DNA from 2 places in the Paenibacillus sp. G2S3 genome. Region 1 is predicted to be linked to the other one. Evidence: a T-box and tRNA genes for the amino acid it is inferred to sense, from the RefSeq annotation. Region 1 holds a T-box; the other holds one or more tRNA genes.
The links. The T-box of region 1 lies ahead of QNH28_RS23830 (arginine--tRNA ligase). A T-box ahead of a tRNA ligase gene usually reads a tRNA of that ligase, here a tRNA-Arg.

Region 1 (16,202 bases):
AACCCATTTCGGCACAACGCCTAATCAATTTCGGAAGCAATGGCATTTGCATCATTGAGTTGTCGAACATCCCAGTTGCATTCCTTGTTAACATCATATCAAGTTGGTTCGTGAGCAAGTATTCGCATCTTGTGCAAAAATGCCGCTACTTTGCGATTTACAACAGATTTCAAGCAGGTAGTAAGCATCGAAAATTGAGCACTTTACATTTACTGGATTCCGGAGCACAATAATGAGTGAGCACTCACTCATTATTGTTGTGGAGAGCACTCAGCAATACCATTTTGTATCTCAGACTATTCAGAATCGAGGAGATGAATATGGGTTCGGAAGCTCCAGTCATTTCAGTGAGCCATGTTGGTAAAGCCTTTGGAGACAAACAGGTGCTCGAGGATATTTCGCTTCAAGTAGAGCGTGCGGAAACCTTCGGCATACTAGGGCCCTCTGGCTCCGGAAAAACAACACTCGTAAAGCTGCTTACTGGTATCGATGAGGTGACCTCAGGTGAGGTAAAGGTGCTTGGTGTCACTATGCCTAAGTTATCCATGCTGCAGCAAATTGGATACATGGCTCAATCTGATGCCCTATATACGGAACTCAGCGCAAAAGAAAATCTGGAGTTCTTCGCAGCACTATATGGACTAAAAGGTGCGGAGCGCAGCAAACGCATCAAAGCTGTTATGGAACTAGTAGATCTTCAGGAGCATCTGCGCAAAAGAGTAGATCAATACTCTGGCGGAATGAAACGCCGCCTATCCCTGGCGATTGCGCTGCTCCATGAGCCTCCGCTACTTCTTCTTGATGAACCAACAGTTGGTATCGATCCCGTACTCCGACTATCCATCTGGAAAGAACTGAAAGCTCTTAATCAGAAAGGTACCACGATTGTACTAACTACACATGTCATGGATGAAGCTGAGAAATGTGATCGACTTGGAATGATCCGTGATGGCAAGCTGCTTGCAGCCGACACACCGGCTGGACTGCTTAAATCCACTGGCTCAGCTTCTATTGAAGAAGCCTTTCTATATTATGGAGGTGTCCGTTCATGAGAATCCGAGCGATCACCTTACGAATTTTGCGACAATTTATTCATGATAAAAGAACGATGGCATTAATGTTCATCGCACCGCTCATCGTTCTAAGTTTAATGAGCTTGGTATTCAACGGGGATACCTATGAGCCAAAAATCGGAGTATCCGGTGTGCCACTAAATATCTCAGCAGCGTTAAAAGAAGAAAACGCTACAATTAAAGAGTATGCCAGTGAAGAGCTAGGAAAAAGTGCTCTAGTAGAAGGAAAGATTGACGCATTGATCACTTTGGACGGAAACGCTGGAGAATCACTAGGTGTGCCCCAAGTGTTGTTAGAGGGTAGTAACCCTACAGCCAACAAGGCGGTAATTATGACGCTTCAAAAGCTTTCTCAGAAGCTCCTTCCAAGTACAGAGGGACAGCTGCAATTACAGCCCCAGATCAGCTACTTATACGGTTCTGAGAATATGAAGACGATTGACCGCTTCGGTCCGATTATGATTGGCGTATTTGTGTTCTTTTTCGTATTCCTGATTGCCGGTGTTTCTTTCCTGCGAGAGCGGACTACAGGCACCCTTGAACGTCTTCTTTCTACTCCTTTAAAAAGATGGGAGATTGTACTCGGGTATGTATGTGGTTTCGGTATTTTCACCGTCTTCCAAGCGCTGTTGATCTCGTGGTTTTCCATTCAGATTCTCGGCATTATGATGACAGGAAGCTTTGGTTATGTAATGTTGATCACCTTACTCCTGTCGATGACTGCGCTGACGCTGGGGACGCTTTTGTCGGCTTTTGCAGCCAACGAGCTACAGATGATTCAGTTCATCCCGCTTATTATCGTGCCACAAGTTTTCCTCAGCGGACTGTTCCCACTCGACACCCTACCGCTATGGCTACAGCGTATCGGCTACGCAACCCCAATTTATTATGGATCAGAAGCGCTTATGAACATCATGATCCGTGGCAAAGGATGGAATTCCATCGCTCTGGATGTCTATGTGCTGATCGGATTCTCACTATTATTCATGGTGCTGAATGTATTGGCACTGCGCAAACACCGGAAAATGTAGCCTAACTAAGAACTTTCATCGGTTGAACGGAATGAACCAAGTCTGGAGGATATTTGTAATGAAGGAACACGATTCTGCGGAACAAAATATAGAAGAGCAGTGGATTGAAGAGCTGCTGGCCATAAGTGAAGAAGATAAACTAACACCGAAGCAGATTTCCATTTTGCATGCAGCGATTGAGGTATTTTCCGAAAAAGGATATGCTGCAGCTGCGACTAGTGAAATTGCTCAAAAGGCAGGCGTAGCAGAGGGAACGATATTCCGATATTACAAGACCAAAAAAGATTTACTGCTGTCCATCATAGGCCCCACCATGAGTCGTATGCTTGCTCCTTTTGTAATGCGGAATTTCAACGGGGTACTCAATGTTCCCTATGACAGCTTCGAAGAATTCCTACGGATGTTTATCATCAATCGTCTGGAGTTCGCCCGCAAGAATTTTAAAATCCTAAAGATTCTGATACAGGAAATCCCTTTCCAACCAGTGCTCAGAGAACAATTCGCAGAAAATATTCTAAGCAAGGTGCTGGAGCGCGTCATCGAAATTGTGGAGCACTTCAAAGCAAAAGGCGAAGTCATTGAATTACCTACACCCGCTATTCTACGCTTCACTATTTCATCTGTTGTAGGGTATGTGCTAAATCGCCTGCTGCTCCAGCCGGAGAAGGACTGGAATGACGAGGAAGGGATTAACCTGACGATCCATTTTATTATGCACGGGATCGGTGGAGTAGCAGCCCCTATTTGATGCGCACGCCCGTTCTGTTATCATAAGGACTATATAATAATCGGACTTTTCGAAGAACAAGTTACGAGGAAGGAATTATGTTATGGGCTTTAGTGTGACAGAACGGGTAATTAAGCTGCTGTGCGGCAAATCTGTTTTTGAAAAAGGATTGGCTTATTACCAGTCTGGAAGCGTCGATATAATAGATATTGAAGAACGTAATGAATCCATCCCAGATCTGCCCCGATCTCGTTATGAAGCGCTCGTTCAAGGGGGCATTGGCTACGAAGTCATGGTTGTCGTCGATATCGATGGTGATGTTACGGCAGAATGCACTTGTCCTGCTTACTCGTATGGAGGGCCTTTCTGCAAACATATCGCAGCCGTACTGATCAGCATTGATGCCCTTGAAACTGCTGGTGAACCGCCAGATCATACTGGAACTTCTAGCCTATCTACTATTGAAGATACTGGAGTCTTAACCCCACGTAATGTTACGGATTCTACGCGAGACATGGGAGGAAGGTTCAGAGACCAGCATCTGGTGAGCAGCCTGCTAGGTATGTTCAGCAACCATAAGCCGCGTCCGAGCGGTACTGGGGCATTTGTGGATAATAGAATTCCGTTAAACGTAGAGTTTATCTGCAAGCCATTCATTTACAGCTATAGCACTACCATGCTGGGAATAGAAATGAAAATCGGCTCGAAACGACTATATGTCGTTCATAAAATAAGAGGTTTTCTGGAACGTGTACACCGTGGAGAAACCTTCGAATTCTCGAAGCATTTCGTCTATGACCCTGCCATTCACAGCTTTCGGAAGGAAGATAACATCGTTCTTCAGAAGCTTATTGAAATTGTCTTAAATGAAAAAATGTATCGCGATAACGTCACTCACCATTCTCCATATGGTGGCAACCTGGGGGGAGATCGCCTGCTGGCTATCCCTCCTTTTTTCTGGGAGACGCTCCAGCCCGCACTTTCAGAGGTTTCGTCGGTATATCTGCAACAAGAAGAGGTGCTGTACGAAGGCATTCATATGTCTAATGAAGCACCACCTCTTAGCTTTGCGTTCGAGCAAGCCGAAGGCGAAGGATACCATCTGGATATTCAAGGACTTGAGCAGATCTCAGTTCTGGAAGACTACGGACTCGTGCTGTCTGAAGGCAAGCTGTTGAAGCTAACTGTTCAGGAATGCATGCGCCTATCTGAGATGAAAAAAATGCTGGATTCCTCCCGTCGAGATGGTATCGATATCGCACCTGAACAAATGGAGCCTTTTATGGACAAGGTTATCCCTGGTCTGAAAAAACTGGGAAACGTGCATATCGCCGAATCTATTGCTGATCGAATTGTGCAACATAAGCTTATAGCGAGACTCTATCTGGACCGTGTGAGAGATCGACTGCTCGCCGGGCTAGAGTTTCAATATGGTGACATTATCATCAATCCTTTAGACGAAAAAGCCCATGTTCGCGGTACGGACTTGATTCTTATACGCGACGGTGAAGGAGAGGCCCGAATTCTGGAGCTGATGGAGCATGAATCCTTCGCCAAAACCGAAGGCGGGTATATTATGACGGATGAGGAAGGTGAGTACGATTTTTTATACCACACGATTCCGTTGCTTGAGCCACTACTAACGGTTTACGCGACCACCGCTGTCAAAGAAAGATTGTTCACGGGAACCACACCACCCAAGGTAAGTATTAGTTGGAACGAAAAGACCGACTGGCTTGATTTTAAATTCGACATGGGTGGTATTCCCGAATCTGAGATTGTGATGGTCTTAAAATCACTTCAGGATAAACGTAAATACTACCGCTTGCCCGAAGGGGCGCTGCTACCACTGGAAAGCGAGGAGCTCCAAGAAATCATCACCTTTATGAACGAGATGGGTATTCGAGAAGGTGAGATTAAAGGTGCGCAATTCTCTTTACCAGTCGTTCGTGGGTTACATTTAACCTCTGCTGATTCTCAAAGTGACTCAGTCAAGCTGAGCAGGTCCTTTAAAAGGTTACTTGCGAATATGCACAATCCTGAGAACCTTGATTTTCCTATACCAGAGAGTTTAGCTCCTGTACTCCGGGATTATCAGCAGTATGGATTCCAGTGGCTGAAGACGCTCGCCCATTACCGCTTCGGGGGTATTTTAGCGGATGATATGGGTCTTGGCAAAACACTTCAGAGTATCGCTTTTCTGCTCTCCGAGCTTCCGGATATTCGTCAGAGTGGTCTGCCCGCTCTTATTGTCGCTCCTGCCTCTCTCACCTACAATTGGCATAATGAGCTTAAAAAGTTCACGCCTGAAATCAAGGCCGTTATTGCAGATGGAAGCTTAACGGAACGCGGTCGGATTTTAAAAAATGCAGCGAAGGCGGATGTAATTATTACCTCTTACCCGCTGCTTCGAAGAGATGTTCAGTTGTATGCTAAGATGTCTTTTCATACCCTGATTCTCGATGAAGCGCAAACCATAAAGAACCATACGACGCAGACCGCTCAAGCAGTTATGGCTCTTCAAGCTCGGCATCGTTTTGCACTTACTGGGACTCCAGTGGAGAATGCGCTGGAAGATCTTTGGTCCATCTTCGGTACGGTGTTCCCCGGGCTGTTTCCAGGTAAAAAAGCTTTCCACGATTTACCGAGGGAAACTGTTGCTAAACGGGCACGTCCCTTTTTGCTGCGGCGCTTAAAGAGTGATGTATTAAAAGAATTGCCTGAGAAAATCGAATCACTCCAAGCCTGTGAGCTGTTCCCTGAGCAGAAGAAGTTATATGTCGCTTATCTCGCCCGCTTGAAAAAAGAGGCGCTAAAGCATCTGACCCAGGATAGTTTCGGCAATAATAATCGGATAAAAATCCTTGCTGGACTCACCCGTCTACGCCAGCTATGCTGTCACCCGGCTCTATTTGTGGATGGGTATGAAGGAAGCTCCGCCAAGTTCGAGCAGCTGTTTGAAATCATTGAGGAATGCCGTAGCTCGGGTAAACGAATGCTAGTATTCTCCCAGTTCACAGAAATGCTTGGCCTGATTGGGCGTGAACTCGGATATCAAGGTATTCCATATTTTTATCTAGATGGTCAAACGCCTGTGTCCCAGCGGGTAGATTTATGTAATCAGTTTAATGAAGGAGAGCGAGATATTTTCCTGATCTCCTTAAAAGCTGGCGGAACCGGACTCAACTTAACAGGGGCTGACACTGTAATCCTATACGATCTATGGTGGAACCCAGCCGTCGAACAGCAAGCTGCAGATCGGGCTCACCGAATCGGGCAGAAAAAAGTAGTGCAAGTTATCCGACTTGTTACCCAAGGCACTGTAGAGGACAAGATGTATGAGCTGCAACAGAAGAAAAGGAACTTAATTGATGAGGTAATCCAGCCAGGTCAGGAAGGATTATCTACGCTCACAGAACAAGACATCCGAGAAATTCTGATGATCTAAATAAAGGGATATCCTCTAGCCATACGGCTTTTGGGATATCCCTATTTCAGATTCGTCAGGTTAAGCGATTGTAACTCCTCCGCTAGCATAGCCAGCAATGGTTGTCGCAATGTCAACTCCGGCCGTTACCGTTGAAGTGAAGACCAACAGTAACCGTTCTCCAATGGTTACTGGAATGCTCAAGCCTGTAGTAATACCACTGCTAATTGTGCCAAGTGAAAGAACACCTGTAAATGGAGGACTTAATGTGACTACAGCACCTGGGACTGCAGTAAACGTATTGTTAGGGGTAGAAGAACTGTATAATTGAGCAGTGATTGTTACTGTAGAGCCTAATAAACTAAGCGCAGCTGTTGTACTGAAATAGGCTGCCATAGAAGTGATCGTTCCGGCGCGAGGAGCTGAGAATGCAAAGTTCAATAAGGTTCCAGCTGCTCCTGTAAGATCTATAGTGCCACCTGTAATAGCAATATTGGTTGCGTTGCTTCCGAAGCCAACTGCGCTTGAAGTATTCAAAAGACCTCCCAATACTGTGGTCATAACAGCTGGCAGACCAGAAGCGTATGGAATAATCGCACCCGAACCAGTAGCTCCGGTGGCTCCGGTTACGCCAGCACTTCCTGTTGCTCCAGTTACACCTGCGCTTCCTGTCGCTCCTGTTACACCTGCGCTTCCCGTTGCTCCGGTAACCCCTGCGCTTCCTGTCGCTCCTGTTGCACCTGCACTTCCCGTTGCTCCTGTTGCACCTGCACTTCCCGTTGCTCCTATTGCTCCTGCGCTTCCTGTTGCTCCTGTTGCTCCTGTTGCTCCTGTTACACCTGCGCTTCCTGTCGCTCCTGTTACACCTGTTGCACCTGCGCTTCCTGTCGCTCCTGTTACACCTGTTGCACCTGCGCTTCCTGTCGCTCCTGTTACACCTGTTGCACCTGCGCTTCCTGTCGCTCCTGTTGCACCTGCACTTCCCGTCGCTCCAGTCACGCCGGCACTTCCTGTCGCTCCGGCACTTCCTGTCGCTCCGGTAACTCCAGCGCTTCCTGCTGCTCCGGTCGCACCTGTACTTCCTGTCGCTCCGGTATCTCCGGTGGCTCCAGTGGCTCCAGTGGCTCCAGTGGCTCCTGAATAACCTATATTTTCACCATACAATTCAGAGTAGACAAGCCGATGAGCAGTCACTAATTGACCTGTGCTGCTTTTTCCCCAAACTGAGACTGGAATTGGATCGTCTATCAAAGTTGGTGTTGTGAATGAAAATTCGAATGAATCAAAATTTGCATAATAATCATTTGTTAGTACTTCATTAGGTCCCACAGTATGAAGTTCACTAACATATAGTGTTCTTGTACCGTTCATATAATATCCTTCGATTTGAATCAACGACGCAGTGACATCACTCTGATTAACAAGTTTAATAGTAACAAGCTGAGTGGGTCTTTCACCGCTTACCAGATTGTTCTCTATAGGTCCAGTAGATAAATAACTCAAGTTATCAACTCCTTTTATTTTTAAATAGATTGCCTGCACAAAATTCTAAATAGTAGCGTTACTATAATCATTCCTCCGATCTACTCTAAATTCGCTAACAATGAGCCTATTATATTTTTCAGTTGGAAATTTTCGGCTCTTAATAGTAATATTCTTTTCTCTTTTTAATGTGTGGACATCTATCAAAAGCTACTATTATACATATTGAGTGCTATTGGAAAAATCTATAAATCTATCATCATTCAACTAGACTGAAAATCTTGGAAGCATTATTCCGTCCTGCTTACAACATGTCCCGTTAACAAAACAGAGGATAGCTCAGGAAGCCTTACTTACGGCTACTGAGTATCCCCTCTTTGTACCATTAACTCAGAGATAAATTTACGTCAATTCATGAACAGACCAAACTATACCCGAAGTATTAGCACCGCCCAGATTCAAAGGAACCGTCAAGCCATTAGAAACATAGAACAAGCCAATAACATCACCTGCTGTTAGTGCAAATTCTCCAACCAGCGTTACAGTCCCACTTCCCAAAATAGCTCTCAAATCTAGAATAAGCGCAACATTCACATCCAACACAGGGAATAATCCACTTACCAGATTTGTTGAAGTAGGAGAAGTTCTCTGAACTACGAAAGCTGGATTAGTCCCACTACCAAGACTAATTGAGATTGAGGCAGTTGTGGAATAGTTAATGGTCGCTTCAATAGAATATCTACCCGTTGTCGGAACTGTGTAATTTCCCGTAACAGGGTTAAAGGAAGGATCAGAATAGAAAGGAGAGGCCACAGACCATCCAGTCAGTTGGGACGAAGTAGAAACTGACAAAGCTGATAGGAACGCAGAGAATCCCTCAGCTTGAATATTCGGCCCTGTTGCTCCAGTCACACCAGTTATTCCTGTTACACCAGTTGCTCCTGTTGCTCCTGTTACTCCTGTTGCTCCAGTTACTCCAGTTGCCCCAGTCAATCCAGCTGCCCCTGTTGCTCCAGTCACTCCGTCGGCTCCCGTTGCTCCAGTTACACCTGCTGCTCCCGTTGCGCCTGTCACTCCGGCTGCTCCCGTTGCACCTGTCACTCCGTCCGCTCCCGTTGCACCTGTCACTCCGGCTGCTCCCGTTGCTCCCGTTGCTCCAGTCACTCCGTCCGCTCCCGTTGCTCCAGTCGCTCCTGTTGCTCCCGTTGCCCCAGTCAATCCAGCTGCCCCTGTTGCTCCAGTCACTCCATCGGCTCCCGTTGCTCCAGTCACTCCAGTTGCCCCTGTTGCTCCAGTCACTCCGTCGGCTCCTGTTGCTCCAGTTACACCTGCCGCTCCGGTTGCCCCTGTCGCACCTGCCTCTCCTGTTGCTCCAGTTACACCTGCCGCTCCCGTCGTTCCAGTCACTCCATCGGCTCCCGTTGCACCTGTCACTCCGTCGGCTCCCGTTGCTCCAGTCACTCCGGCTGCTCCCGTTGCTCCTGTCACTCCAGCGGCTCCCGTCGCTCCTGTCACTCCGGCTACTCCGGTTGCACCAGTCACACCGTCGGCTCCCGTCGCTCCAGTCACTCCAGCGGCTCCCGTTGCTCCTGTAACTCCGGCCGCTCCCGTTGCACCAGTCGCTCCATCTGCCCCTGTTGCTCCAGTCACTCCGGCTGCTCCGGTTGATCCAGTCACTCCGGCTACTCCGGTTGCACCAGTCGCCCCGTCTGCTCCCGTTGCTCCTGTCACTCCGTCCGCTCCCGTTGCTCCAGTCACTCCAGCGGCTCCCGTCGCTCCGGTCACTCCGGCTGCTCCGGTTGCACCAGTCACTCCGTCTGCTCCCGTCGCTCCAGTCACTCCGGCTACTCCGGTTGCACCAGTCGCCCCGTCTGCTCCCGTTGCTCCTGTCACTCCAGCCGCTCCCGTTACACCAGTCGCTCCATCTGCTCCCGTTGCACCAGTCGCCCCGTCTGCTCCCGTTGCTCCTGTCGCTCCATCGGCTCCCGTTGCTCCTGTCGCTCCATCTGCTCCCGTTGCTCCTGTCACTCCGGCCGCTCCCGTTGCACCAGTCGCTCCATCCGCACCCGTTGCCCCAGTCGCTCCATCTGCTCCGGTTGCACCAGTCGCTCCATCTGCTCCCGTTGCTCCTGTCACTCCGTCTGCTCCCGTTGCACCAGTCGCTCCATCTGCTCCCGTTGCTCCTGTCACTCCGTCTGCTCCCGTTGCACCAGTCGCTCCATCTGCTCCCGTTGCACCAGTCGCTCCATCTGCTCCGGTTGCCCCTGTCGCTCCATCTGCTCCGGTTGCCCCTGTCGCTCCATCTGCTCCGGTTGCCCCTGTTGCTCCATCTGCCCCTGTTGCCCCTGTCGCTCCATCTGCTCCCGTTGCCCCAGTCACTCCATCTGCTCCCGTTGCTCCTGTCGCTCCATCTGCTCCAGTCACCCCAGTCGCTCCTCCGGCTGCTCCTGTTGCCCCAGTTACCCCATCTGCTCCGGCTGCCCCTGTTGCACCAGTTGCACCTGCTACTCCCGTTGCCCCAGTCGCTCCATCTGCTCCATCCGCACCTGCCACTCCCGTTGCCCCTGTTACTCCATCTGCTCCGGCTGCTCCTGTTGCCCCAGTTACCCCTACCGTTGCTCCGAGTAATTCAGAATGGACTAGTCGGTGAGCAGCCACAATTTGACCCATACTATTTTTTCCCCAGACTGAAATTTGAATAGGATCATCTACCAGGCTTAAAGTTGTAAAAATAAATTCAAACGCATCAAAATCCGCATAATAATCTGTTGTTATAACTTGCTCAGGCATAACATTAACAAGCTGACTAACATACATAGTTCTTGTCCCATCCATATAATATCCTTGGACGAGAACCGTAGAAGTAATAACGTCGCTTCGGTTATCGATTTTGATCGTAACATGCTGAGTTGGTCGTATACCTCCCACCATGGTATTATCTATCGGCCCGGTAGATAAATAGCTCAATTTTCAACACTCCTTTAGATTATTGCTGTATGTTTTTCCCACGCTACTATACGATGAGAATCTACCAATTGCCCCGAAGCCTGCTTTCCCCAGACCGAGATCCCTATCTGTGCTTCAACTTCTTCTGATGTCGCAAACTCAAATTCAAATGCATCTAAATCAGCAAAATAGTCTCTAGTTAGAACTTGGTTAGGTGCGAGACTTACCATTTCATTCACATACATCGTTCTTAATCCATTTAGATAAAAGCCTTGAATGACGAGATTATATGGATTAAGAGAATCACGATTAACTACTTTTACTGTTACGATTTGTGTCTGTCTAATCCCCATAATTGGACCATTATCCATAGGTCCGGTTGAAAATAATGCCATCTTTATTCGCTCCTCCCTTCCACTGCAAATTAAAAAATTACAAACTATAACACTAGTAACATGGTTCATAATTAATAGCTCTATATAGTAATATTCTGTATTTAAAGTTAATGTGTGGACATTTATGCAAAGGAATTACCACTCAAAAAAAGACAACCTTCTATTGTTTGAATTTATGATCTACTAATCGGACAATCTAAAACTCAAGCATTTTGTAGATTTTTCTGAGTAAGCCCCTATTGCTTTTTTCGAAATATTAGTTATACTGATAAAAATTATTCAAGCATCGATGAACGGGAGAGTAGTTAACGTGTTCTAGTCCTCAGCGAGCCGGGTAAGTGTAAGCCGGTACAGATCACCTAATGAAGCGCACCCGTGAGATGGACTTCTAAACCCAAGTAGGAAGTCCCGGCTGAAGACCGTTATCCTGTAAGGTGGCTAAACGTCTGTTTAGCAACGAGAGTGGTACCGCGAGCGCTAAAGCCCTCGTCTCTTTTGAGACGAGGGCTTTTTTGTATTTTCAAAGGAGGGTATAGCATGTTAAGTCAAATCATCAAAAAAAGCATTGAACAAAGTGTAAAAAAAGTATTCCACACCTTAGAAGTTGCCTACCCGAACGATGTTGCTATTCTGATCGAACAGCCAGCTAATCTAGAGCATGGTGATTATTCCTGCAACATTGCCATGCAGCTAGCTAAAACCCTGCGCAAATCCCCCCTCGTCATAGCAGAGTTAGTAAAAGCAGAAATTAAATTACAAGAGAGTTACACCGGTCTTTTACAAAAAGTCGAAGTAGCTGCTCCTGGATTTATTAATTTGTATATGGATTGGCAGGCATGGGCTAAACATTCCTTCGATCTGCCAGACAGCACGGGGGAAAAGGTCATCATCGAGCACACTTCAATCAATCCAAACAAAGCTGCTCATGTAGGTCACCTGAGAAATGCTTGCATCGGCGATGCGCTGGTCAGAATTATGAAAAGAACCGGACATAACGTAGAGGTCCATAACTATGTTGATGATCTGGGCAACCAGCTCGCAGATACAGTCGTGGGTTTATTAAATGTACCTTTGGAAGGCAATCATCAACGGTTCGGGGATTACTGCTGGGATCTTTATGCCAAAGTGAACAAAGAATATGCACAGAATCCAGAGATGACGCACAAACGCACGGATATGCTGCATGCCCTTGAACAGGGTGACGGCAATGAGGCGTGGCTGGGTAACCTTGTCGCTGAACGTATTGTGAGAGAGCATGTAGCGGAAATGAAGCGTTTCAGTATTCACTATGACCTGCTGGTATGGGAGAGCAATATTTTAAAAGAGGGATTCTGGGTAGCCGCATCTGAGCTATTGAAGCAAACGGCAGTTTTTGTACAGGAGACTGAAGGTAAGCTTGCGGGCTGCTGGGTGCTAAAGCAAGGGACAGAGGTTAGCAGTGGAGCGGATTCAGAGGATCATCAGATGGATAAGGTGCTTGTGCGTTCGAATGGGATTTTGACGTACACTGCCAAAGACATTGCCTATCATCTCTGGAAATTCGGTCTACTATCCAAAGATTTCACCTACAGTGAATTCTCGTCCGGTTTATGGACCACAGGATTAACCGGAACCCAGGCCCCCTATGGACATGCGGACCGTGTCATTAACGTGATTGATTATAGACAGGAATATCCGCAACAAATGGTTAAGCAAGCTTTAGGCGCATTAGGTTATAACAATCAGGCTGAGAAGCTCCATCATGTAAGTTATGGCGTTGTTTCTCTTAGTCCGGCCTCTGCTGCTGAGCTGGGGATAGATGTTTCAGAAGGGAAATCTTCTTATGCCATGTCCGGGCGCCAAGGAATCGGCGTTAAGGTGAGCGATTTAGTAAAGCTTATGGAACAGAACATAGAACATTCGCGCTCCGATAAAGAGGGTCTTTCCAGCCATATCATTGCAGCTGCTGCTATTCGTTATTATCTGCTGCGGTTTAACCTGGGAACGGAAATCGTGTTTGATTTCAAACAGGCTACCGAAATATCTGGTAATACCGGGGTTTATCTGATGTACACCTATGCGCGTGCTAGCAGTGTGTTGAGCAAATCTACAATTCCATTCATTACAGATGCCTCACAGCTTCAATTCCCAATCGAAATGGAAAAAGCAGAGCTTGCGCTGCTGAGACAGCTTAGCCTCTGGCAGGAGACATTGTATTCTGCCAGCATAGAATTAACGCCGAATATACTCTGCACGTATGCGCATACCTTAGCCACACTCTTCAATAACTTCTATTCTATATGTCCGATTTTAAAAGGTGAGGAAGCTACCATCGCGTTCCGCCTCTGGCTCACTTCGAGATTTAAGGACACTTTAGGTGATGTGCTAAATGTGCTTGGGTTACCGACTCCGAGCCGTATGTAGAAGATATAGAAAAAAGGGCAATCTCCACGTTTATGGCGGAGATTGCCCTTCTATTATTATCTTACTTATAAATGTGTATCACATTTCCAGCTTCTACGCAGAGACGATCAAAGTCTTCACGTTTGATACGGATACCGCCACTACGGTAGCGATTAAGCGTACCTTCGGCTTGCACTTCCGTACCGTTAACAGTAATCCGACTGTTATCAGAGCCCGTAAGGTGATAAATAAAGTCTACCTTAGTGCCTGCATATTCAAAGCTAAAGCGCATTCCGTCCAGCGACTCCGGCAGAATTGGGTCGATAATTAAATCTCCGCCTTCCGTACGGATCCCTAGTGCATTCGAGATCAACTGGTTCATATAGATCCCAGGACCGCTAGAATAGATTCTCCAGCCACCTTTGACCGCTACGTCACCATTACGCAGCTTATCAAAATTCTCCTGCGCCTCATAACGGGTGTTAAATTTACCATCCGAGCTACTGAAATAAGAGTTAGCTTGACGTAGTTCAGCGTTTGGCACCACGTCACGGATTCCGATCGGATTGATCGCCGCTAGGCCATTCCAAACCTGATCGGTTTTCCCTAGCTTAGCCATAGCTTCTACATAACGGATATGTGCATGTACATATTGAAGTCCAATTTCCCGACCAAAGTTAGAAGCTTGCTCCGCACGTTTGAAATGGGTGCTAACGCCACCAACATATTGAGCTGGACGGTTCATTAGACGAACGCCATCTGGACAGAACAGTTTATCCTGGATCACTTCATAGTGCGCTTCGGCCTGTTCTGGTGTCAGCAGCTCACTGATCATACTGCGCGTCATTGGCAGCAGACGGTATTGGATCCCTGTTTCCGTATCACTTGGATGTACCATAAGCTTCACTTGCTCTGGGTCCTCCATATACAAGAAGCCGGGAATTACCTCAGATTGGAGCATATGTGTATTGAAATCCTCACGAATTCCCTCTACCATCGCTTTCAGCTCTTCCGAACCTGCTGGATCAACTTTATGAAGCACTTCTGAGAACTGATTCAATGTCTGATAGGTAAGCGCCACTGTCCAACTGCTAACCATGTACTGCTTCAGCTGTGGATTTGCAGGCTGTAGTGTATCATCCCAGTCTCCATCACCGTAAGAAGACAAATGCGTGTCATGCAGGAAGTGATTCTTAATGTAAGCAACTTCCTTCCGTGCATGATCCAGCAGTGTCGCTTTTTCTTCAGTAAAATCAAAGCTATGCTTACGAGTATACGGCACAGTTGCTTGCAAAATACTGTAGTCTTGCGTTACCGCCAAATAATCTCCAAGCACTTTGAGGGGCCATACAATAATATCTCCGTGGCTCTCTTCTTGCTGAATCTTCGTATATTTATCAAACATGAACCACTGTGGCCAGTTACCATCATCTTCATATTGATGAGCATACAGAGTCAGCAATATTTCACGAACCTGTTCGTATTTTTGCGTAGCCATGAAGTATTCCACCGGTCCCTGACACACGTCACGGGTTCCCCAAGCAGCGCCGCCATATTGTTCCAATCCGTGAGGGACAGAATAATGGACGAGCATATTATGCGTATACCACCAAGCTAGAGCATTAACCTTAAACAACTCACCTTCTGACCCATCACCTAACGTCAAGCGGAAGCCATTCATAACCCCACTATAGAACTCGCGGTATGCGGAAATCTCCTCTTCAGCTGTACGGCTGCTCGATTGAATCTCCTTACCATCCAGAAGACCTTGAATGTTCAATGTCCACTCACTGCTCTCCGACAATTCCAGAATAGCTAGCGGTGCATCAGATTGCTCAGCATGAGAGACAAGTCTACCTTCATTTTGAAGAGTGAAATCCGCTCCCTGTACCTTAAATTTATACTGCAGATCAGGATATTCTCCTGCACTTAGTGCGCTTCTATCAGCAGAGAAGGTTACAGTTCCCTCTTCTTGCTTGAATTGATATGGAAGCTCGTATTCGTTAACGTTCATAGTGATTTGATTAGTAACTAAATAGCGATAAGCTTTTCCACTTTCCGTACGCACATTCAGGAATATCTCCGGAGAATCTGCAGTAGTGTAGTTCGTAATAATGAAGCATTCACCATCTGTTCTGTAATACCAACGGGAATAGTTGAAACCAACTTCGAACAGAGAAGGCATGGTCAGGAGGCGATATTCGCCATTCCACTGCACATAGATTCTTTGTCCCGAAGCTTTTGGAATGTTTAGTGCATTTCTGGCATTGGTCATGAGCTTGTTGAAATTGGTATTGCCAATAACGACTTGAGAGTTAAATATTCCGTACATATAGGAAGTCGTAGTGATAACCTTATCGTTAAGTCGGGCGTTATCTCCACTCATTAGAATATGACCGTGTGGTCTCTCTACTCTGAGTTCCTTTTCTTTCAATACAACATGCTCATAATTTTCTGTGAAGAAAGATAGTAGTAAGTCTCCCTCTTTCTCCTCTTGATAACGAACCGGGAACAAGGCATCGATCTCTTCGCTCGTCAGAGAATTTGCAGCTAACGGTGCTCCCAGCTCTTTGGTCAAGAAAGAACGCTCGATCGGTGCTTCAGCTTCTAATGGTAACTCTTTTACAGCTTCCCAAGCCGCAGCAACGTCCTTCGTGAATTCTAACGAGGTAATCGCTTCTGGATGATCTTGCTTGAACAATCCATAAAATACAAACTGGGCTTCACCACTCAGCTTCA
Region 2 (16,202 bases), 110 kb from region 1:
CAATTCATCGGAATACATGATATATTATAAGAGTTGCTGCTGAGACATTAAACGGCGCCAACGAGAACTTGATCTTTGAAAACTGAACAACGAGTGAGTAGGAAATCACGAAAGTGAAATCCAAAATAGAGAATTAATTTTCTCGTCAGATGTTTCAAAATGAGCATATCGCTCTTTTCAATACTAATTGGAGAGTTTGATCCTGGCTCAGGACGAACGCTGGCGGCGTGCCTAATACATGCAAGTCGAGCGGAGTACTTTTGAAAGCTTGCTTTCAAAAGTACTTAGCGGCGGACGGGTGAGTAACACGTAGGCAACCTGCCCCTTAGACTGGGATAACTACCGGAAACGGTAGCTAATACCGGATAATTTCTTTTTTCTCCTGAAGGAAGAATGAAAGACGGAGCAATCTGTCACTGAGGGATGGGCCTGCGGCGCATTAGCTAGTTGGTGGGGTAACGGCCCACCAAGGCGACGATGCGTAGCCGACCTGAGAGGGTGAACGGCCACACTGGGACTGAGACACGGCCCAGACTCCTACGGGAGGCAGCAGTAGGGAATCTTCCGCAATGGACGAAAGTCTGACGGAGCAACGCCGCGTGAGTGATGAAGGTTTTCGGATCGTAAAGCTCTGTTGCCAGGGAAGAACGTCCGGTAGAGTAACTGCTATCGGAGTGACGGTACCTGAGAAGAAAGCCCCGGCTAACTACGTGCCAGCAGCCGCGGTAATACGTAGGGGGCAAGCGTTGTCCGGAATTATTGGGCGTAAAGCGCGCGCAGGCGGTCATTTAAGTCTGGTGTTTAAACCTTGGGCTCAACCTAAGGTCGCACTGGAAACTGGGTGACTTGAGTACAGAAGAGGAAAGTGGAATTCCACGTGTAGCGGTGAAATGCGTAGATATGTGGAGGAACACCAGTGGCGAAGGCGACTTTCTGGGCTGTAACTGACGCTGAGGCGCGAAAGCGTGGGGAGCAAACAGGATTAGATACCCTGGTAGTCCACGCCGTAAACGATGAGTGCTAGGTGTTAGGGGTTTCGATACCCTTGGTGCCGAAGTTAACACAGTAAGCACTCCGCCTGGGGAGTACGGTCGCAAGACTGAAACTCAAAGGAATTGACGGGGACCCGCACAAGCAGTGGAGTATGTGGTTTAATTCGAAGCAACGCGAAGAACCTTACCAGGTCTTGACATCCCTCTGAATCTGCTAGAGATAGCAGCGGCCTTCGGGACAGAGGAGACAGGTGGTGCATGGTTGTCGTCAGCTCGTGTCGTGAGATGTTGGGTTAAGTCCCGCAACGAGCGCAACCCTTAACTTTAGTTGCCAGCAAGTCATGTTGGGCACTCTAGAGTGACTGCCGGTGACAAACCGGAGGAAGGTGGGGATGACGTCAAATCATCATGCCCCTTATGACCTGGGCTACACACGTACTACAATGGCCGGTACAACGGGAAGCGAAGCCGCGAGGTGAAGCCAATCCCATCAAAGCCGGTCTCAGTTCGGATTGCAGGCTGCAACTCGCCTGCATGAAGTCGGAATTGCTAGTAATCGCGGATCAGCATGCCGCGGTGAATACGTTCCCGGGTCTTGTACACACCGCCCGTCACACCACGAGAGTTTACAACACCCGAAGTCGGTGGGGTAACCCGCAAGGGAGCCAGCCGCCGAAGGTGGGGTAGATGATTGGGGTGAAGTCGTAACAAGGTAGCCGTATCGGAAGGTGCGGCTGGATCACCTCCTTTCTATGGAGAATCGTTTCCTGCAATGGAGACATTCAAATCGGAAGTTAAACTTCCAAATCTCAGGTTTAGGCCTGTTACTCACTCGTTGCTCAGTTTTGAGAGTTTAAGCTCTCAGTAAGACTTGATCCTTGAAAACTGGATACCGAAACGAATTTGCGTTTTAGAACATCTTTTAGCTATAACTTGTGTAAACAAGTACGTTAGTTATTAGCTGGAAGCGAAGATTATCGATTGTGCGAACAAGCGAAACATCGGAGCAAAGGTTAAGCTAATAAGAGCACACGGAGGATGCCTAGGCGCCAGGAGCCGACGAAGGACGTGGCGAACAACGAAACTGCCTCGGGGAGCTGTAAGCAAGCTTTGATCCGGGGGTGTCCGAATGGGGAAACCCAGCTGTGGTAATTCGCAGTTACTCATTTCTGAATACATAGGAAATGTAGAGGCAGACCAGGGGAACTGAAACATCTAAGTACCCTGAGGAAGAGAAAACAATAGTGATTCCGTCAGTAGCGGCGAGCGAACGCGGAACAGCCTAAACCTAAGAGCTTGCTCTTAGGGGTTGTGGGACGTCTCACATGGAGTTACAAAGGAATATGGTAGGCGAAGAGGTCTGGAAAGGCCCGCGATAGAGGTAAAAGCCCTGTAGCCTAAACTGTGTTCTCTCCGAGACGGATCCCGAGTAGTGCGGGGCACGTGAAACCCCGTATGAATCCAGCAGGACCATCTGCTAAGGCTAAATACTACCTGGCGACCGATAGTGAAACAGTACCGTGAGGGAAAGGTGAAAAGCACCCCGGAAGGGGAGTGAAATAGAACCTGAAACCGTGTGCTTACAAAAAGTCAGAGCCCTATCTATGGGTGATGGCGTGCCTTTTGTAGAATGAACCGGCGAGTTACGTTTAACATGCAAGGTTAAGCCGAGAAGGTGGAGCCGCAGCGAAAGCGAGTCTGAATAGGGCGAATGAGTATGTGGACGTAGACCCGAAACCGTGTGATCTACCCCTGTCCAGGGTGAAGGTGCGGTAACACGCACTGGAGGCCCGAACCCACGTACGTTGAAAAGTGCGGGGATGAGGTGGGGGTAGCGGAGAAATTCCAATCGAACTCGGAGATAGCTGGTTCTCCCCGAAATAGCTTTAGGGCTAGCCTCGGTATAAGAGTAGTGGAGGTAGAGCACTGATTGGGTGCGGGGTCCGCAAGGATTACCAAGCTCAGTCAAACTCCGAATGCCATATACTTATTGCCGGGAGTCAGACAGTGAGTGCTAAGATCCATTGTCAAAAGGGAAACAGCCCAGACCATCAGCTAAGGTCCCCAAGTGTGTGTTAAGTGGGAAAGGATGTGGAGTTGCACAGACAACCAGGATGTTGGCTTAGAAGCAGCCACCATTGAAAGAGTGCGTAATAGCTCACTGGTCGAGTGACTCTGCGCCGAAAATGTAACGGGGCTAAACACACCACCGAAGCTATGGCTAGATACGTATGTATCTGGGGTAGGGGAGCGTTGTATGTGGGTTGAAGGTGTACCGTAAGGAGCGCTGGACAGCATACAAGTGAGAATGCCGGTATGAGTAACGAAAAGATCAGTGAGAATCTGATCCGCCGAAAGCCCAAGGTTTCCTGAGGAAGGCTCGTCCGCTCAGGGTAAGTCGGGACCTAAGGCGAGGCCGAAAGGCGTAGTCGAAGGACAACAGTTTGAAATTACTGTACCACCGTAATCCGCTATGAGCGATGGGGTGACGCAGGAGGGTAGTGACGCGGACTGATGGATATGTCCGTCTAAGCAGTGAGGCTGATGTGTAGGCAAATCCGCACATCATTAAGGCTGGGCTGTGATGGGGAGCGAAAATTGTAGTAGCGAAGGTCATGATCTCACACTGCCAAGAAAAGCCTCTAGCCAGGAGAAGGTGCCCGTACCGCAAACCGACACAGGTAGGCGAGAAGAGAATTCTAAGGCGCGCGGAAGAACTCTCGTTAAGGAACTCGGCAAAATGACCCCGTAACTTCGGGAGAAGGGGTGCCCCGGTAGTGTGAATAGCACGAGGGGGCCGCAGTGAAAAGGCCCAAGCGACTGTTTAGCAAAAACACAGGTCTGTGCGAAGCCGCAAGGCGAAGTATACGGGCTGACGCCTGCCCGGTGCTGGAAGGTTAAGGGGAGTGGTTAGGAGCAATCCGAAGCTATGAACCGAAGCCCCAGTAAACGGCGGCCGTAACTATAACGGTCCTAAGGTAGCGAAATTCCTTGTCAGGTAAATTCTGACCCGCACGAATGGCGTAACGACTTGGGCGCTGTCTCAACGAGAGATCCGGTGAAATTTTAATACCTGTGAAGATGCAGGTTACCCGCGACAAGACGGAAAGACCCCATGGAGCTTTACTGCAGCTTGATATTGAATTTGGGTACGATCTGTACAGGATAGGTGGGAGCCGTAGAAATCGGAGCGCAAGCTTCGGTGGAGGCGCCGTTGGGATACCACCCTGATCGTATCTAGGTTCTAACCTAGTACCCTTATCGGGTACGGGGACCGTGTCAGGCGGGCAGTTTGACTGGGGCGGTCGCCTCCTAAAGAGTAACGGAGGCGTTCCAAGGTTCCCTCAGAATGGTTGGAAATCATTCGAAGAGTGCAAAGGCATAAGGGAGCTTGACTGCGAGACCTACAAGTCGAGCAGGGACGAAAGTCGGACTTAGTGATCCGGTGGTACCGCATGGAAGGGCCATCGCTCAACGGATAAAAGCTACCCTGGGGATAACAGGCTTATCTCCCCCAAGAGTCCACATCGACGGGGAGGTTTGGCACCTCGATGTCGGCTCATCGCATCCTGGGGCTGAAGTAGGTCCCAAGGGTTGGGCTGTTCGCCCATTAAAGCGGTACGCGAGCTGGGTTCAGAACGTCGTGAGACAGTTCGGTCCCTATCTGTCGTGGGCGCAGGAAATTTGAGAGGAGCTGTCCTTAGTACGAGAGGACCGGGATGGACGTACCGCTGGTGCACCAGTTGTTTCGCCAGAAGCATGGCTGGGTAGCTACGTACGGACGGGATAAGCGCTGAAAGCATCTAAGCGTGAAGCCCCCCTCAAGATGAGATTTCCCAATTAGTAAGACCCCTTGAAGACGACGAGGTAGATAGGTTGGAGGTGGAAGTGCAGTAATGCATGGAGCTGACCAATACTAATCGGTCGAGGGCTTATCCTATACTTAAAACGCAAATTCAATTCGGATTCAGTTTTCAGGAATCAAGTTCTAAACCATATGGTCCTAGTGGCTATATGATGATGAATTTGTTTTCAGCATTTGGCGATGCTGAGACCTGAATAATGCATTTGTACCGCAAATGCCCGTTTGGTGGCGATAGCGGAGGGGTTCCACGCGTACCCATCCCGAACACGACCGTTAAGCCCTCCAGCGCCGATGGTACTTGGACCGAAGGGTCCTGGGAGAGTAGGACGTTGCCAAGCACGCAAGACCACTGTTGAGTAATCGACAGTGGTCTTTTTGTTGTGCCTTGTACAGAGAATTTGCTTGTAAGGCTTTTATGATAATGTGGTTTAATAGAGTCACTAATAGATTATTTATGGGGGATAAGGATCTTGATTATATGGATCAATGGAGCTTTTGGTGCGGGGAAGACAGAAACTGCATATGAATTACATCGTAGACTTCCTGATTCTTTTATATACGATCCAGAGAATGTAGGGTATTACATAAGAGCAAACATTCCTGATGTGATGACAAAAAGTGACTTTCAGGATCATTATCTTTGGCGTGAAATTAACCACTCCATGTTAAAATACATAGCTAACGAATATAGTGGGACGATTAACGTACCTATGACCATAGTCAACCCAGATTATTGGATGGACATTACTGGTAATCTAATAGATGAAGGATTAGAGGTTCATCATTTTACTTTGTGTGCCTCACGAGAGACGCTACTCAAGAGATTGGGTGGTAGAGGTGAAGGGAATGGCTCATGGGCCGTTCAACAGATCGACAGATGCATCACAGGGCTGAATAAGGACGTATTCAAAGACCATTTAGACACGAATAACCTGACTACACTTGAAGTCGTGGAGATGATTGCACGTAAGCTTGATATCAATTTAATGTCTACGTAGGAGAGGAATGAAATTATATTAATTTAGGTATTGCTATACTTTAAAATACATGATATAATCTTTTTTGTTGTCAAAACATTTTGTTTTTAATAAGGCCCGTTGGTCAAGGGGTTAAGACACCTCCCTTTCACGGAGGTAACATGGGTTCGAATCCCATACGGGTCACCATTATTTTTAGAACGTAATTGTTCTTCTAAAATAAAATGTTGCATTACAGATTAAATTATGTTATGATAATTGAGTTGCTTCTTTACATGGAGGCTTAGCTCAGCTGGGAGAGCATCTGCCTTACAAGCAGAGGGTCGGGGGTTCGATCCCCTCAGCCTCCACCATGAAGCTTTCTTATTGTAACTGATAGCTAAATATTTTTAATGACGCGGGGTGGAGCAGCCCGGTAGCTCGTCGGGCTCATAACCCGAAGGCCGCAGGTTCAAATCCTGCCCCCGCAACCAATTTTCATCAAGCAATTATATCTTTTGGAACCGTGGTGTAGTTGGCCTAACATGCCTGCCTGTCACGCAGGAGATCGCGAGTTCGAATCTCGTCGGTTCCGCCATTTTTCTTGCTTCATGAGCCATTAGCTCAGTTGGTAGAGCACCTGACTTTTAATCAGGGTGTCGAAGGTTCGAGTCCTTCATGGCTCACTTCTTTAGTGAGTCGGACATCAATACATACCGTGTGCGGACGTGGCTCAGCGGTAGAGCATCGCCTTGCCAAGGCGAGGGTCGCGGGTTCGATTCCCGTCGTCCGCTCCATATAAATTTTGCGCCCTTAGCTCAGCTGGATAGAGCGTTTGACTACGAATCAAAAGGCCGGGAGTTCGAATCTCTCAGGGCGCGCCATCTTTTAACTTCATACTTTGCCGGCGTGGCGGAATGGCAGACGCGCTCGACTCAAAATCGAGAGGGAAACCGTGGAGGTTCGAGTCCTCTCGCCGGTATCAATTAGCAAGCGAAGCTCTTATGCGTTAAGCTAAGAGCTTTTGCTTTTCAAGTTCAATAAGGTAAATCATTATATTGTGGACTCTTAGCTCAGTTGGTAGAGCAGTAGACTCTTAATCTATTTGTCCAGGGTTCGAGCCCCTGAGAGTCCATCCTTAAAAGAAACGGCATTTATGCCGTTTCTTTTTTAATTAGAGCTATTCGGGTTCAATCATAGTCATAAAGAAAAGCCACAAGGTACGATATTAGCGTACTTCGTGGCTTTTGATATTTATGGAAGGATATTACCGGCAGCACGGTAAATTTCATACCATTCTGGTCTGGTGAGTGTAATATCGGATGCTTTGGCAATATCCCGCAATCGCTGCGTATTGGTTGTACCTACAACAGGCTGCATATTTGCCGGGTGTCTGAGAATCCAGGCAATGGCAATAGCAGTATTGGTAACCTCTTTTTCAGCTGCCAAGCGGTTAATGACCTCATTCAATTCAGGGAACTTGTCGTTGTCCAAGAATACACCTTCAAAGAACCCATATTGGAAAGGTGACCATGGCTGAATGGTCATGTCATGTAGACGGCTATACTCCAAAATCCCGCCATCATGAACTACCGAACCGGAGTTAGTCATATTCACATTGAAGCCGGTATCAATCATACCAGTGAACATAATGCTCAATTGCAGCTGGTTGAACAGCAGAGGTTGCTTTACATTTTTCTTCAGTAGCTCGATTTGTAACGGGTTCTGATTGCTGACACCAAAATGTTTGACCAATCCCTTGCTCTCCAGAATGTCAAAAGCCTCAGCCACTTCTTCCGGCTCGAACAGCGTGTCAGGACGGTGAAGCAGGAGGACATCGATATAATCGGTCTTCAAGCGTTTGAGGCTACCCTCCACGGATTGTAGGATATGCTCTTTGGAGAAATCAAAATAACCGTTGCGGATTCCGCATTTGGTCTGGATCATCATTTTATCACGCATACCAGGATTGTTCTCGAGTACCCCTGCGAATACTTCTTCGGCTTTGCCAGCTGCGTAAATGTCGGCATGATCAAAGAAGTCTATTCCGAGCTCCAACGCACTATGTACATGTGTATCAGCCTCTTTTGCAGACAAATCCGCAATCCGCATACAGCCAAGCGAAATTTGGGACACGTCAAGTACACCATTCGCTACACTAATTTTCTTAACCATGAGTGATTCACTCCTTCGAATGTAAGTAGAACTTGCAGTATTCTATCAAACCATATCACAAAGTGGGAGGCTAAGCCAATATGCCCTACGACGTATGGGTAGGCTGTAAGCAAAGCACAAAAAAAGAGGCTGCCACATCAGTAGAATTCACTACTTTGCAGACAACCTCTTTTTTATACATCCATAATTAATATATGGAAGTGTTCAGAATCATTTTAGTACATATTCGGAATGTCGACATTAGGATCAATATCTGCTTCGTAGTCTACGCCATCTGTTCTAAAGCCAAACAGATTGAAGAAATCTTGGCGGTAGCCTTCCAGATCAGCTAGTTCACTTGCATTATCGGTTGTCAGCTCGTCCCAACGTTTCATAACCTCTGTCTGGACATCCTCACGCATTTCCCAGTCGTCAATGCGGATCAAGCAGCTTCCGTTAGTAGTAGCCTTGCCTTCACCGTATAGGTGCTCAGAGAACAAGCGATACATTTGTTCAATGCAGTTCTCGTGCAGGCCTTTTTCCTTCATTACTTCATAAAGTGCAGAGATATAAAGGGGCACTACAGGAATCGCTGAGCTGGACTGAGTTACGAGCGCCTTATTAACGGATACAAAGGCACGTCCACCTTTTGCTGAAAGAAGGTCATTCATTTGGATCGCAGTTTGTTCCAGATCGTGCTTGGCTTGGCCAATCGTTCCGTCCCGATAGATAGGGTGAGTGATCTCAGGCCCGATGTAGGAGTAAGCAACGGTAGTGGCACCATCTGCAAGGACATCAGCTGCTTGAAGCTGATCGATCCACATTCTCCAGTCTTCGCCACCCATAACGGCGATCGTCTGACGTACCTCTTCTTCTGTAGCAGGCTCAATAGTGGTCATGGATACTTCACCTGTATGGAAGTTCAAGGTTTTATTCGAATAAGCTGTACCCACTGGTTTAATAACGGAGGAGAAGGTTTCTCCTGTTACCGGATGGGTACGACGAGGTGAAGCGACACTATAAATAACTAAATCGATTGTGCCATATTCAGCTTTAATCAGTTCAATGGTCTTCTCTTTAATAGCATCAGAGAAGGCATCGCCAACTATGCTGTGTGATTTGAGTCCAAGCTCTGCTGCTTGTTGTTCGAAGGCAGCGGAGTTGTACCACCCTGCAGAAGCTGTGCGCTGACCTTCCGCAGCTTTATCGAAGAACACACCAATGGTATTGGCGCCAGCACCAAAAGCAGCTGAAATTCTAGAAGCTAGTCCGTATCCGGTAGAAGCACCGATGACAAGTACATTCGCAGGTCCCTCAATTTTCTTTTGTGCTTTTACATATTCAATTTGTTGTTCTATTTGTTTGGCACATCCCTCTGGATGGGCTGTTGTACATATAAATCCGCGTGTTTTAGGTTGAATAATCATCAAGGAATTCCCCTTTGTATAAAAATTTAAGTCTACTGATACACAGAGAAAGTATAGCAAACAATATTTACTAATACAAAGAATTTAGGATATTCGGTAAGAATCCGCTGCCCTGTATTTTGGTTTGTTGGCTAGCTGCGCTATCGAGTCTTGATCATTTATTAAGGCTTTCGGACCCAGATGACGTTATTAGTGAGCTTTTAGTCTTTTGAGAAGGGTTTCGGACTCCAGTGACGCTATTCCGTAGAAAAGGGGCTATATTGGGTGTTTTTTATACCAATTGGGGCTATGGAGTCCGATAAGATGCGAAATGGGCAATAATGCTGCGTTTAAGGTCGGCTGAGTCCGAGAGCGATTGCGTTTGTGAAAAGTTAGTTAAAGAATCGAATCAGTTGAATGAAAGTGTTCTAACAAGTCAAACGAACTCAACGAATGGTAAAGCGAACGAATCTGAGGGATCAAACGAATTGAACAAAGCTAAAAGGGGGCTGCCCCAGTAGCCATTTCATGACTTCTAGGACAACCCCCTTTACATTACTTACAAATAAGGCTTTATTAAGCCTTAAAGATTGAATCAATCGCTTTGATCTCTTCTGGTGTCAGCTGAACCTTCAGAGTCTGTAGATTCGAGACGATTTGCTCTGGGCGCTTGGCGCCCGGAATTAGCGCATCGATGGAAGGTACAGTCAAATACCAGGCGAGTACCACATGAGCGACATCAACACCTTTGGCATCGGCAATTTGACGAACCTTGTCCACTTTCTCCAAGTTCTTGGCAAAGGTCTCTCCTTGGAACATGGGGTTGTTCTTTCTATTGTCGCTGAACGTATCGCCTTGCTTATATTTCCCGCCAAGAAGGCCGGATGCGAGCGGGAAATAAGGAACGAAAGAAATGCCATGCTCCTGCGTGTAAGGGAGTAGGTCTTTTTCCGCATCACGGTGCAGCAGGTTGTAATGGGATTGGAGAACATCCACATGCCCGTCCTTGTTGGCTTCTCTCAGCTGTTCAATGGAGAAGTTGGAGACACCAATTGCTTTGATCTTTCCTTCATCCTTCAGCTTCTTAAGCTCGCCAACAGCTTCATCCTTAGGTGTGCTTTCATCAGGGAAATGAATATAGTAAAGATCGATATAATCGGTCTGGAGGCGTTTCAAACTGTCTTCCACAGACTGTCTGAGAAAAGCCGGAGAGTTGTCGATTGTAACCTTATCGCCCGTAATCTTGTGAGCGCCCTTAGTAGCAATGACCACATTATCACGGCCACCTCTTTCTCTCAGCACTTCTCCGATCAATTCCTCGGATCTACCTGGTCCATAAATATAGGCGGTATCAATGAAATTGATCCCATGTTCAAGAGCGTTGCGAACGATGTTTCTACCCGTCTCATCATTTAAGCCGGGAAATAAATTATGCCCACCAACAGCATTGGCACCCAGTCCGAGAGGGAGTACCTGCAAATTTGTTCTACCTAACGTTATTTTACTAGACATAATCAATCGTCAGCTCCTTAAAATAGAATATGAACTATATTAAGTATAGCGAATAGCTCTCGGTTAGACAAATTGCTGACTTCCAGCTTTATACATGAATATTTAAAGCGTATAAGTTATGATATAAAGAATAATTTTGCAATCCCACATTTGTTGTCACAATGAAATAAAGGAGGTTTGTCTTATGCTAGTTATTAATCAAAATGAAGTGGCTGAGCTATTAGCAATGGAGTCTTGCATCACAGTGATGGAATCCGTTTTGAAGGACTTGTCCGCAGGACAAGCCGTACAGAGCTTAAGACAAGTACTCCCGCTGCACCAAGGTAATCTGATTGGCTTAATGCCGGGCTATTTGCAGGGTGAAGAAGTAGCAGGTGCCAAAATCATCAGTGTATTTCCAAGCAATCATGGCTCAGGTTTACCTTCCCATCAAGGGCTTGTTACGCTATTCGACTCTTCTACCGGTGTTCTGAAAGCTGTAGTAGATGGACAAAAGATTACCGCAATCCGTACGGCGGCAGTTAGCGCAGTAGCCACTCGTTATCTGGCCAGAAAAGATGCAGAGGTGCTTGCCATTCTAGGTACGGGCGAGCAAGCCAAAAGTCATCTGGAAGCGATGCTACTGGTCCGATCGATTCGTGAGGTCAGAGTTTGGAGTAAGACACATGCGAAGGCAAAAGATTTCCAAGTGGAGATGAGCCGTAAATATGGTGTGGAGATCGTTGTGGCTGAGTCTGTTCAAGAGGCAGTAAGCCCAGCAGATATCATTTGTACCGTAACAGCATCCACAGAGCCTGTACTCAAAGGAGAGTGGCTGAAGTCCGGTGTACATATCAATGCGGTTGGAGCCTGCAGACCAGCAGATCGTGAGCTGGATTCGGAGACCGTCCGATTAGCTAAGTTATATGTAGACCGATTGGAATCCGCGCATAATGAATCCGGGGATTATTTAATTCCGCTGAACGAAGGCGTGATTAATTCAGGCCATATTATCGGTGAAATCGGTGAATTGATCAGCGGGAGTATTGAGGGCAGAGCTACAGCTGATGAGATCACTCTTTTTAAAGGACTAGGACTTGCGATAGAGGATTTAGCAGCAGCCAACTTCATTTATAATGAAGCTGTTAAATTACAAAAAGGCATTGAAATTGCATTCTAAGGAGCGACCACACGATGAGCACATATGAAGGTTTGTATGATTTCAAGTTGACGGAGCAAGACGAAGAACGGGCCGTACATTTGCATGAGCAGAACATTAATATTGATTTGCTATTTCAAGGCCCCTTATCTCCAAACGCAATTCCAGAGTCTGTGTCCGAAAAAATAAAAGAGCTGTGTGAGCCCTATAAAGATGAGCCGATGATATACAGCAGCATGCCAGCAAAAATGATCACAAAGCTGTCGGCCAGCGGTGAGATCCCCGAGTATAAAAGTGAATGGTATAAATCGGGAATTACCGCGGGTAACAGGGAACTTCACTTAGAATCCTTAGAAAGCATGGTCACTAGCATGGCTGAAGTTCAGCTTCAGTTCGACTCCGCAGATTGGTTAGTAAAAGCATTAACCGCTGAGGACATTCGTACAGCCAAGCGTAATGGCCATAAGGCGGGTATTATCACGGCACAAGAAACAGATGGTTTAGGCAAAAACTTAGACCTATTAGATGTGTTACATAATTTTGGCTTAAGAATTTTACAATTAACCTATAACAATCAGAATCAGGTCGGTGCAGGCTGTGCAGAACAGTCGAATGCTGGGATTACGAACTATGGCAAAAGATTCATTGAGCGCCTGAATAAGCTGGGGATCATTGTAGATACGGGACATTGTGGAAAACAGACCACGCTCGATGCTTGCCAGTATTCTAAGACTCCGGTCATTGCTTCACACACAGGTGTAGAGGCGATCTATCCGCATATGCGCTGTAAAAGTGATGAAGAGATTATCGCGATAGCGAAGACGGGTGGAGTCATCGGTATTTTTGCTATGCCGTGGTTTGTTCATGAAGATCCTAACCATACGACCATTGATCATGTGCTGGATCATATCGAATATGTGATTCGGCTTGTAGGCGTGGATCATGTTGGGATTGGAACGGATTGGCCGATGAGCGATGTGCTCTGGTCATTGGTTTATTTTAAAGAACATATTGCACCTAAGCTAGGATTCGCCAAAGGAGACGGTCCTTCTACTGAAACCGTTGCTGGGCTTGAAAAATATAGTTATTTTATCAACTTTACTAGAGGTCTAGTGGCTCGCGGTTATACGGATGAGGACATTGCAAAGATCATGGGTGGCAACTGGCTGCGCGTATTTGAAGAAATTTGGGGATAGGGGATAAATAGATGACAACATATTTGAACACTACTACATTTAACTTCTACTGTTCTGGCATTTATTCAGGAAAAATACATTTTACGGAACAACAAATCATGCTCGCTAAGGTTGATCCACGCAGACGAACACAAATGCAGGATAATGTGCTGGATAGCCAGCTCAAGACCGTACTTCCATTTCAAAAAATCCATGAACACATGGACGCTTACGCTAAAGCAGAATGGGCCAATGATGAGGTAGTTCTGAGTAACGGTGATCTTTATCAAAAGCATATTCAGTATCAGGCGGTGATTGATGGCCGCGAACAAACCTCTCAAGTATGGGCACTGCGCAAAGAGACGGCACTGGATATTGTGACCTTGGATGGGGAGATTATTGCCTTTCTTACCCCGAATCGGTATGGCATCGAGCTGATTGTTAAAGCTGGGTATGAAAAGCTGACGCCTCTGGTTGTTTATGATGATCCCCTTTTGTCCAAGCCAGAGTATGGTGTGAATGATTTGGGTACGGATCTGATTCCAATGCGCGATGGTGTGAGACTGGCTACAGATGTGTTTCTTCCTGAGGGTATTCAGCCGGGAACCAAGCTGCCGACGATTCTTGTGAGAACCTGCTATGACCGTAACGGGAAAAAAGAGATTTTTATGAGATGGGCTAATAAAGGTTATGCAGTGGTGTCACAGGACGTTAGAGGTCGGGCGGATTCGGAAGGGGAATTGATCCCTTTTTATAATGAACGGGATGATGGCTATGATACGATCGATTGGATAATCGCGCAGGAATGGTCGGATGGCAATGTTGGAATGTGGGGCGCGTCCTATCTGGGCTTCGTGGTTGTCTCGGCGGCGACCAGTGGGCACCCCAATTTGAAGGCTGTTGTAGATGAAGTGAATGTGGGCTCACCATTTGTAGATACGGCGCGTAAGGGGGGAACGCTTTGTTCTTGGCCACTCTTGTCTTGGACGCTTGCACAATCTGTGGGTACCCGGACGGATTTTGATATTTTTGGCGGGATTACGGTAAACCCAGAAGCGGCCGTTGATGCGAGACCGATTAAGGAGATTCCTCAGCAAATGATCGGCAAAGCATCAGGACCATGGGATCTGTGGAGCCAGCATCCGGAGTATGATGATTTTTGGAGAAACTGTACCTTTACGGAGCGCGGAGATCAGGTGCAGGTCCCTATGTATGTAATCTCAGGCTGGTATGACGGCGACAGCCCTGGTGTATCGGAGACTTGGAGAATGTTGACTGAACATGATGTGCCGAACCGTAAAATCCGTCTGGGCGCATGGGAGCATGGGCCAAACCGAGCCAGAGACTATGAGGGTGTAAGCTTCGGCAATGATGCAGTAGTCTATGATTATGATGTTTCCGTACTGCGCTGGTTCGACCGTTTCCTTAAAGGCATTCCGAATGGAATAGATGAGGAGCCTAGAGCCTCTTATTATGTCGTTGGTGAGAATCAATGGAGAACGTCGGAGGATTGGACACCAGTTGAAGCTATAACTACGCCGTTTTACCTTTCCAGTGGGGGGCGGGCTAATTCAGGACAAGGAGATGGGAAGCTGCTCGCAGCGGCAGAGGAACATTCTCCAGAAGATACTTACGTCTATAACCCTAATGATCCTATGAATGATAGCGGTGAGCGGGAGCCTGAAAATTTGCGGAAGTACGAGCTGCGGAATGATATTCTTGTGTACACAAGTGAGGTGTTGACGGAAGAATTGACTATAGCTGGCGAATTGTCTGCTGTCATTTACGCCGCTAGCACTGGTAAGGATACGGATTGGGTAGTTACGCTTAGCGATGTGAATGAACAAGGAGACTCTATCCGGTTATCTAACTATATTGTTAGAGCTAAATATCGTCATGGGTTTGATGCACCAGAACTGCTCACGCCAGGTCAAGTGGAGGAATACGATATTTTCATGCCGAATATTGCCCACAGATTTGCGGTAGGACACCGAGTTCGGTTCTCGATTACCTCATCCAGTAAATTCGTTGCGTTCCCTAATACGAATACGGGTGGTAACCCATATGAAGATACAGAGGCAATTACAGTACTGCAAACCGTTTACCATAATAGTGAATATCCAAGCCATGTGAAGCTGCCGGTTATTCCTAACGCTTGAATTATACTGCAAGGTCAACCTTGCAATTAGGATGAAATATCGATTATTCACAAAAAAGCGCATAAATGATCCCTTCTCAGGTCACAATAGGGAAAAACCAGAATGAAGGGATTAACGTGTCGCGCATAAAAAAACAACTTTGGCAGCGATGGAGACGTTGGAAAAAGGCGCTTTGGGTAGGGGCCGCTTGTTTAGCTCTTACTGTACTGGCTTGGCGCAGTATGCAGGTGCCTGAGGAAATCAGTGGACTGCTGACGGATTCTAGTTGGACGGATAGTGCCGAAAGCGAGTTGGCCGCAGCTGTATTTAAAGTAGGCGTGGACAACGGTGAGGAGAAAGAGAAGAAGGGTGCTTTAAATAACGAACAACTGTTGCAGACGATCACTCAAAGCGGACTCAGCAGAACCGTTCATTTAAAAATATCGTATGTATCTGGGGAAGAAATTCAGACATTGCCGGGCATAAAGAACCCGCTTCAGCTAAAAAAAATAATTAACGAGCACCCTGCATGGAGCGGTTGGATCAGCAGCGAGGGAGATTTGTGGCTGGAACAAAAAGTGAATGATCTATCAACCCTAACGAAAAAAGAAGCCTATATCGGTGTCGATGCATTTGGGAATTTGAAATTATTTAAAGGGCCTCCGGTGCAGGAAAAGGTTCTGAAGACCTTTTTTCAAATGGATATGGGTTCCTTGAAATCCTCTCTGCCGGAAAGTATTTGGAAAGAGCTCCATGAAGGGATTCGTGTGCAGGATATTGAAGAGTACAACAGCGTGTTGTCCACTTTCAGTGACTATGCGCGCGAGGCTGCCGAACATGTCATGAAGAATAAGCAATAACATCTA

Region 2: it encodes a tRNA-Arg, which carries the amino acid that the T-box ahead of QNH28_RS23830 (arginine--tRNA ligase) is inferred to sense. The anticodon was not compared.

Annotation. Positions count from the first base shown of each region.
Region 1 covers NZ_CP126095.1:5,403,377-5,419,578, forward strand. The annotation lists gene QNH28_RS23790 (helix-turn-helix domain-containing protein) at 1-58, shown strand, start outside; gene QNH28_RS23795 (ABC transporter ATP-binding protein) at 321-1,052, shown strand; gene QNH28_RS23800 (ABC transporter permease) at 1,049-2,104, shown strand; gene QNH28_RS23805 (TetR/AcrR family transcriptional regulator) at 2,163-2,852, shown strand; gene QNH28_RS23810 (DEAD/DEAH box helicase) at 2,935-6,279, shown strand; gene QNH28_RS23815 (exosporium glycoprotein BclB-related protein) at 6,340-7,761, opposite strand; gene QNH28_RS23820 (beta strand repeat-containing protein) at 8,143-10,707, opposite strand; gene QNH28_RS23825 (hypothetical protein) at 10,722-11,081, opposite strand; T-box leader at 11,362-11,578, shown strand; gene QNH28_RS23830 (arginine--tRNA ligase) at 11,619-13,484, shown strand; gene QNH28_RS23835 (GH36-type glycosyl hydrolase domain-containing protein) at 13,546-16,202, opposite strand, start outside.
Region 2 covers NZ_CP126095.1:5,290,004-5,306,205, reverse strand. The annotation lists rRNA gene QNH28_RS23380 (16S ribosomal RNA) at 185-1,742, shown strand; rRNA gene QNH28_RS23375 (23S ribosomal RNA) at 2,004-4,932, shown strand; rRNA gene rrf (5S ribosomal RNA) at 5,079-5,195, shown strand; gene QNH28_RS23365 (AAA family ATPase) at 5,328-5,855, shown strand; tRNA gene QNH28_RS23360 (tRNA-Glu) at 5,949-6,023, shown strand; tRNA gene QNH28_RS23355 (tRNA-Val) at 6,112-6,187, shown strand; tRNA gene QNH28_RS23350 (tRNA-Met) at 6,231-6,307, shown strand; tRNA gene QNH28_RS23345 (tRNA-Asp) at 6,334-6,411, shown strand; tRNA gene QNH28_RS23340 (tRNA-Lys) at 6,427-6,499, shown strand; tRNA gene QNH28_RS23335 (tRNA-Gly) at 6,536-6,610, shown strand; tRNA gene QNH28_RS23330 (tRNA-Arg) at 6,621-6,697, shown strand; tRNA gene QNH28_RS23325 (tRNA-Leu) at 6,717-6,795, shown strand; tRNA gene QNH28_RS23320 (tRNA-Lys) at 6,876-6,948, shown strand; gene QNH28_RS23315 (aldo/keto reductase) at 7,068-7,988, opposite strand; gene fabV (enoyl-ACP reductase FabV) at 8,204-9,394, opposite strand; gene QNH28_RS23305 (aldo/keto reductase) at 9,950-10,885, opposite strand; gene QNH28_RS23300 (ornithine cyclodeaminase family protein) at 11,070-12,044, shown strand; gene QNH28_RS23295 (dipeptidase) at 12,059-13,219, shown strand; gene QNH28_RS23290 (CocE/NonD family hydrolase) at 13,231-15,357, shown strand; gene QNH28_RS23285 (BofC C-terminal domain-containing protein) at 15,474-16,196, shown strand.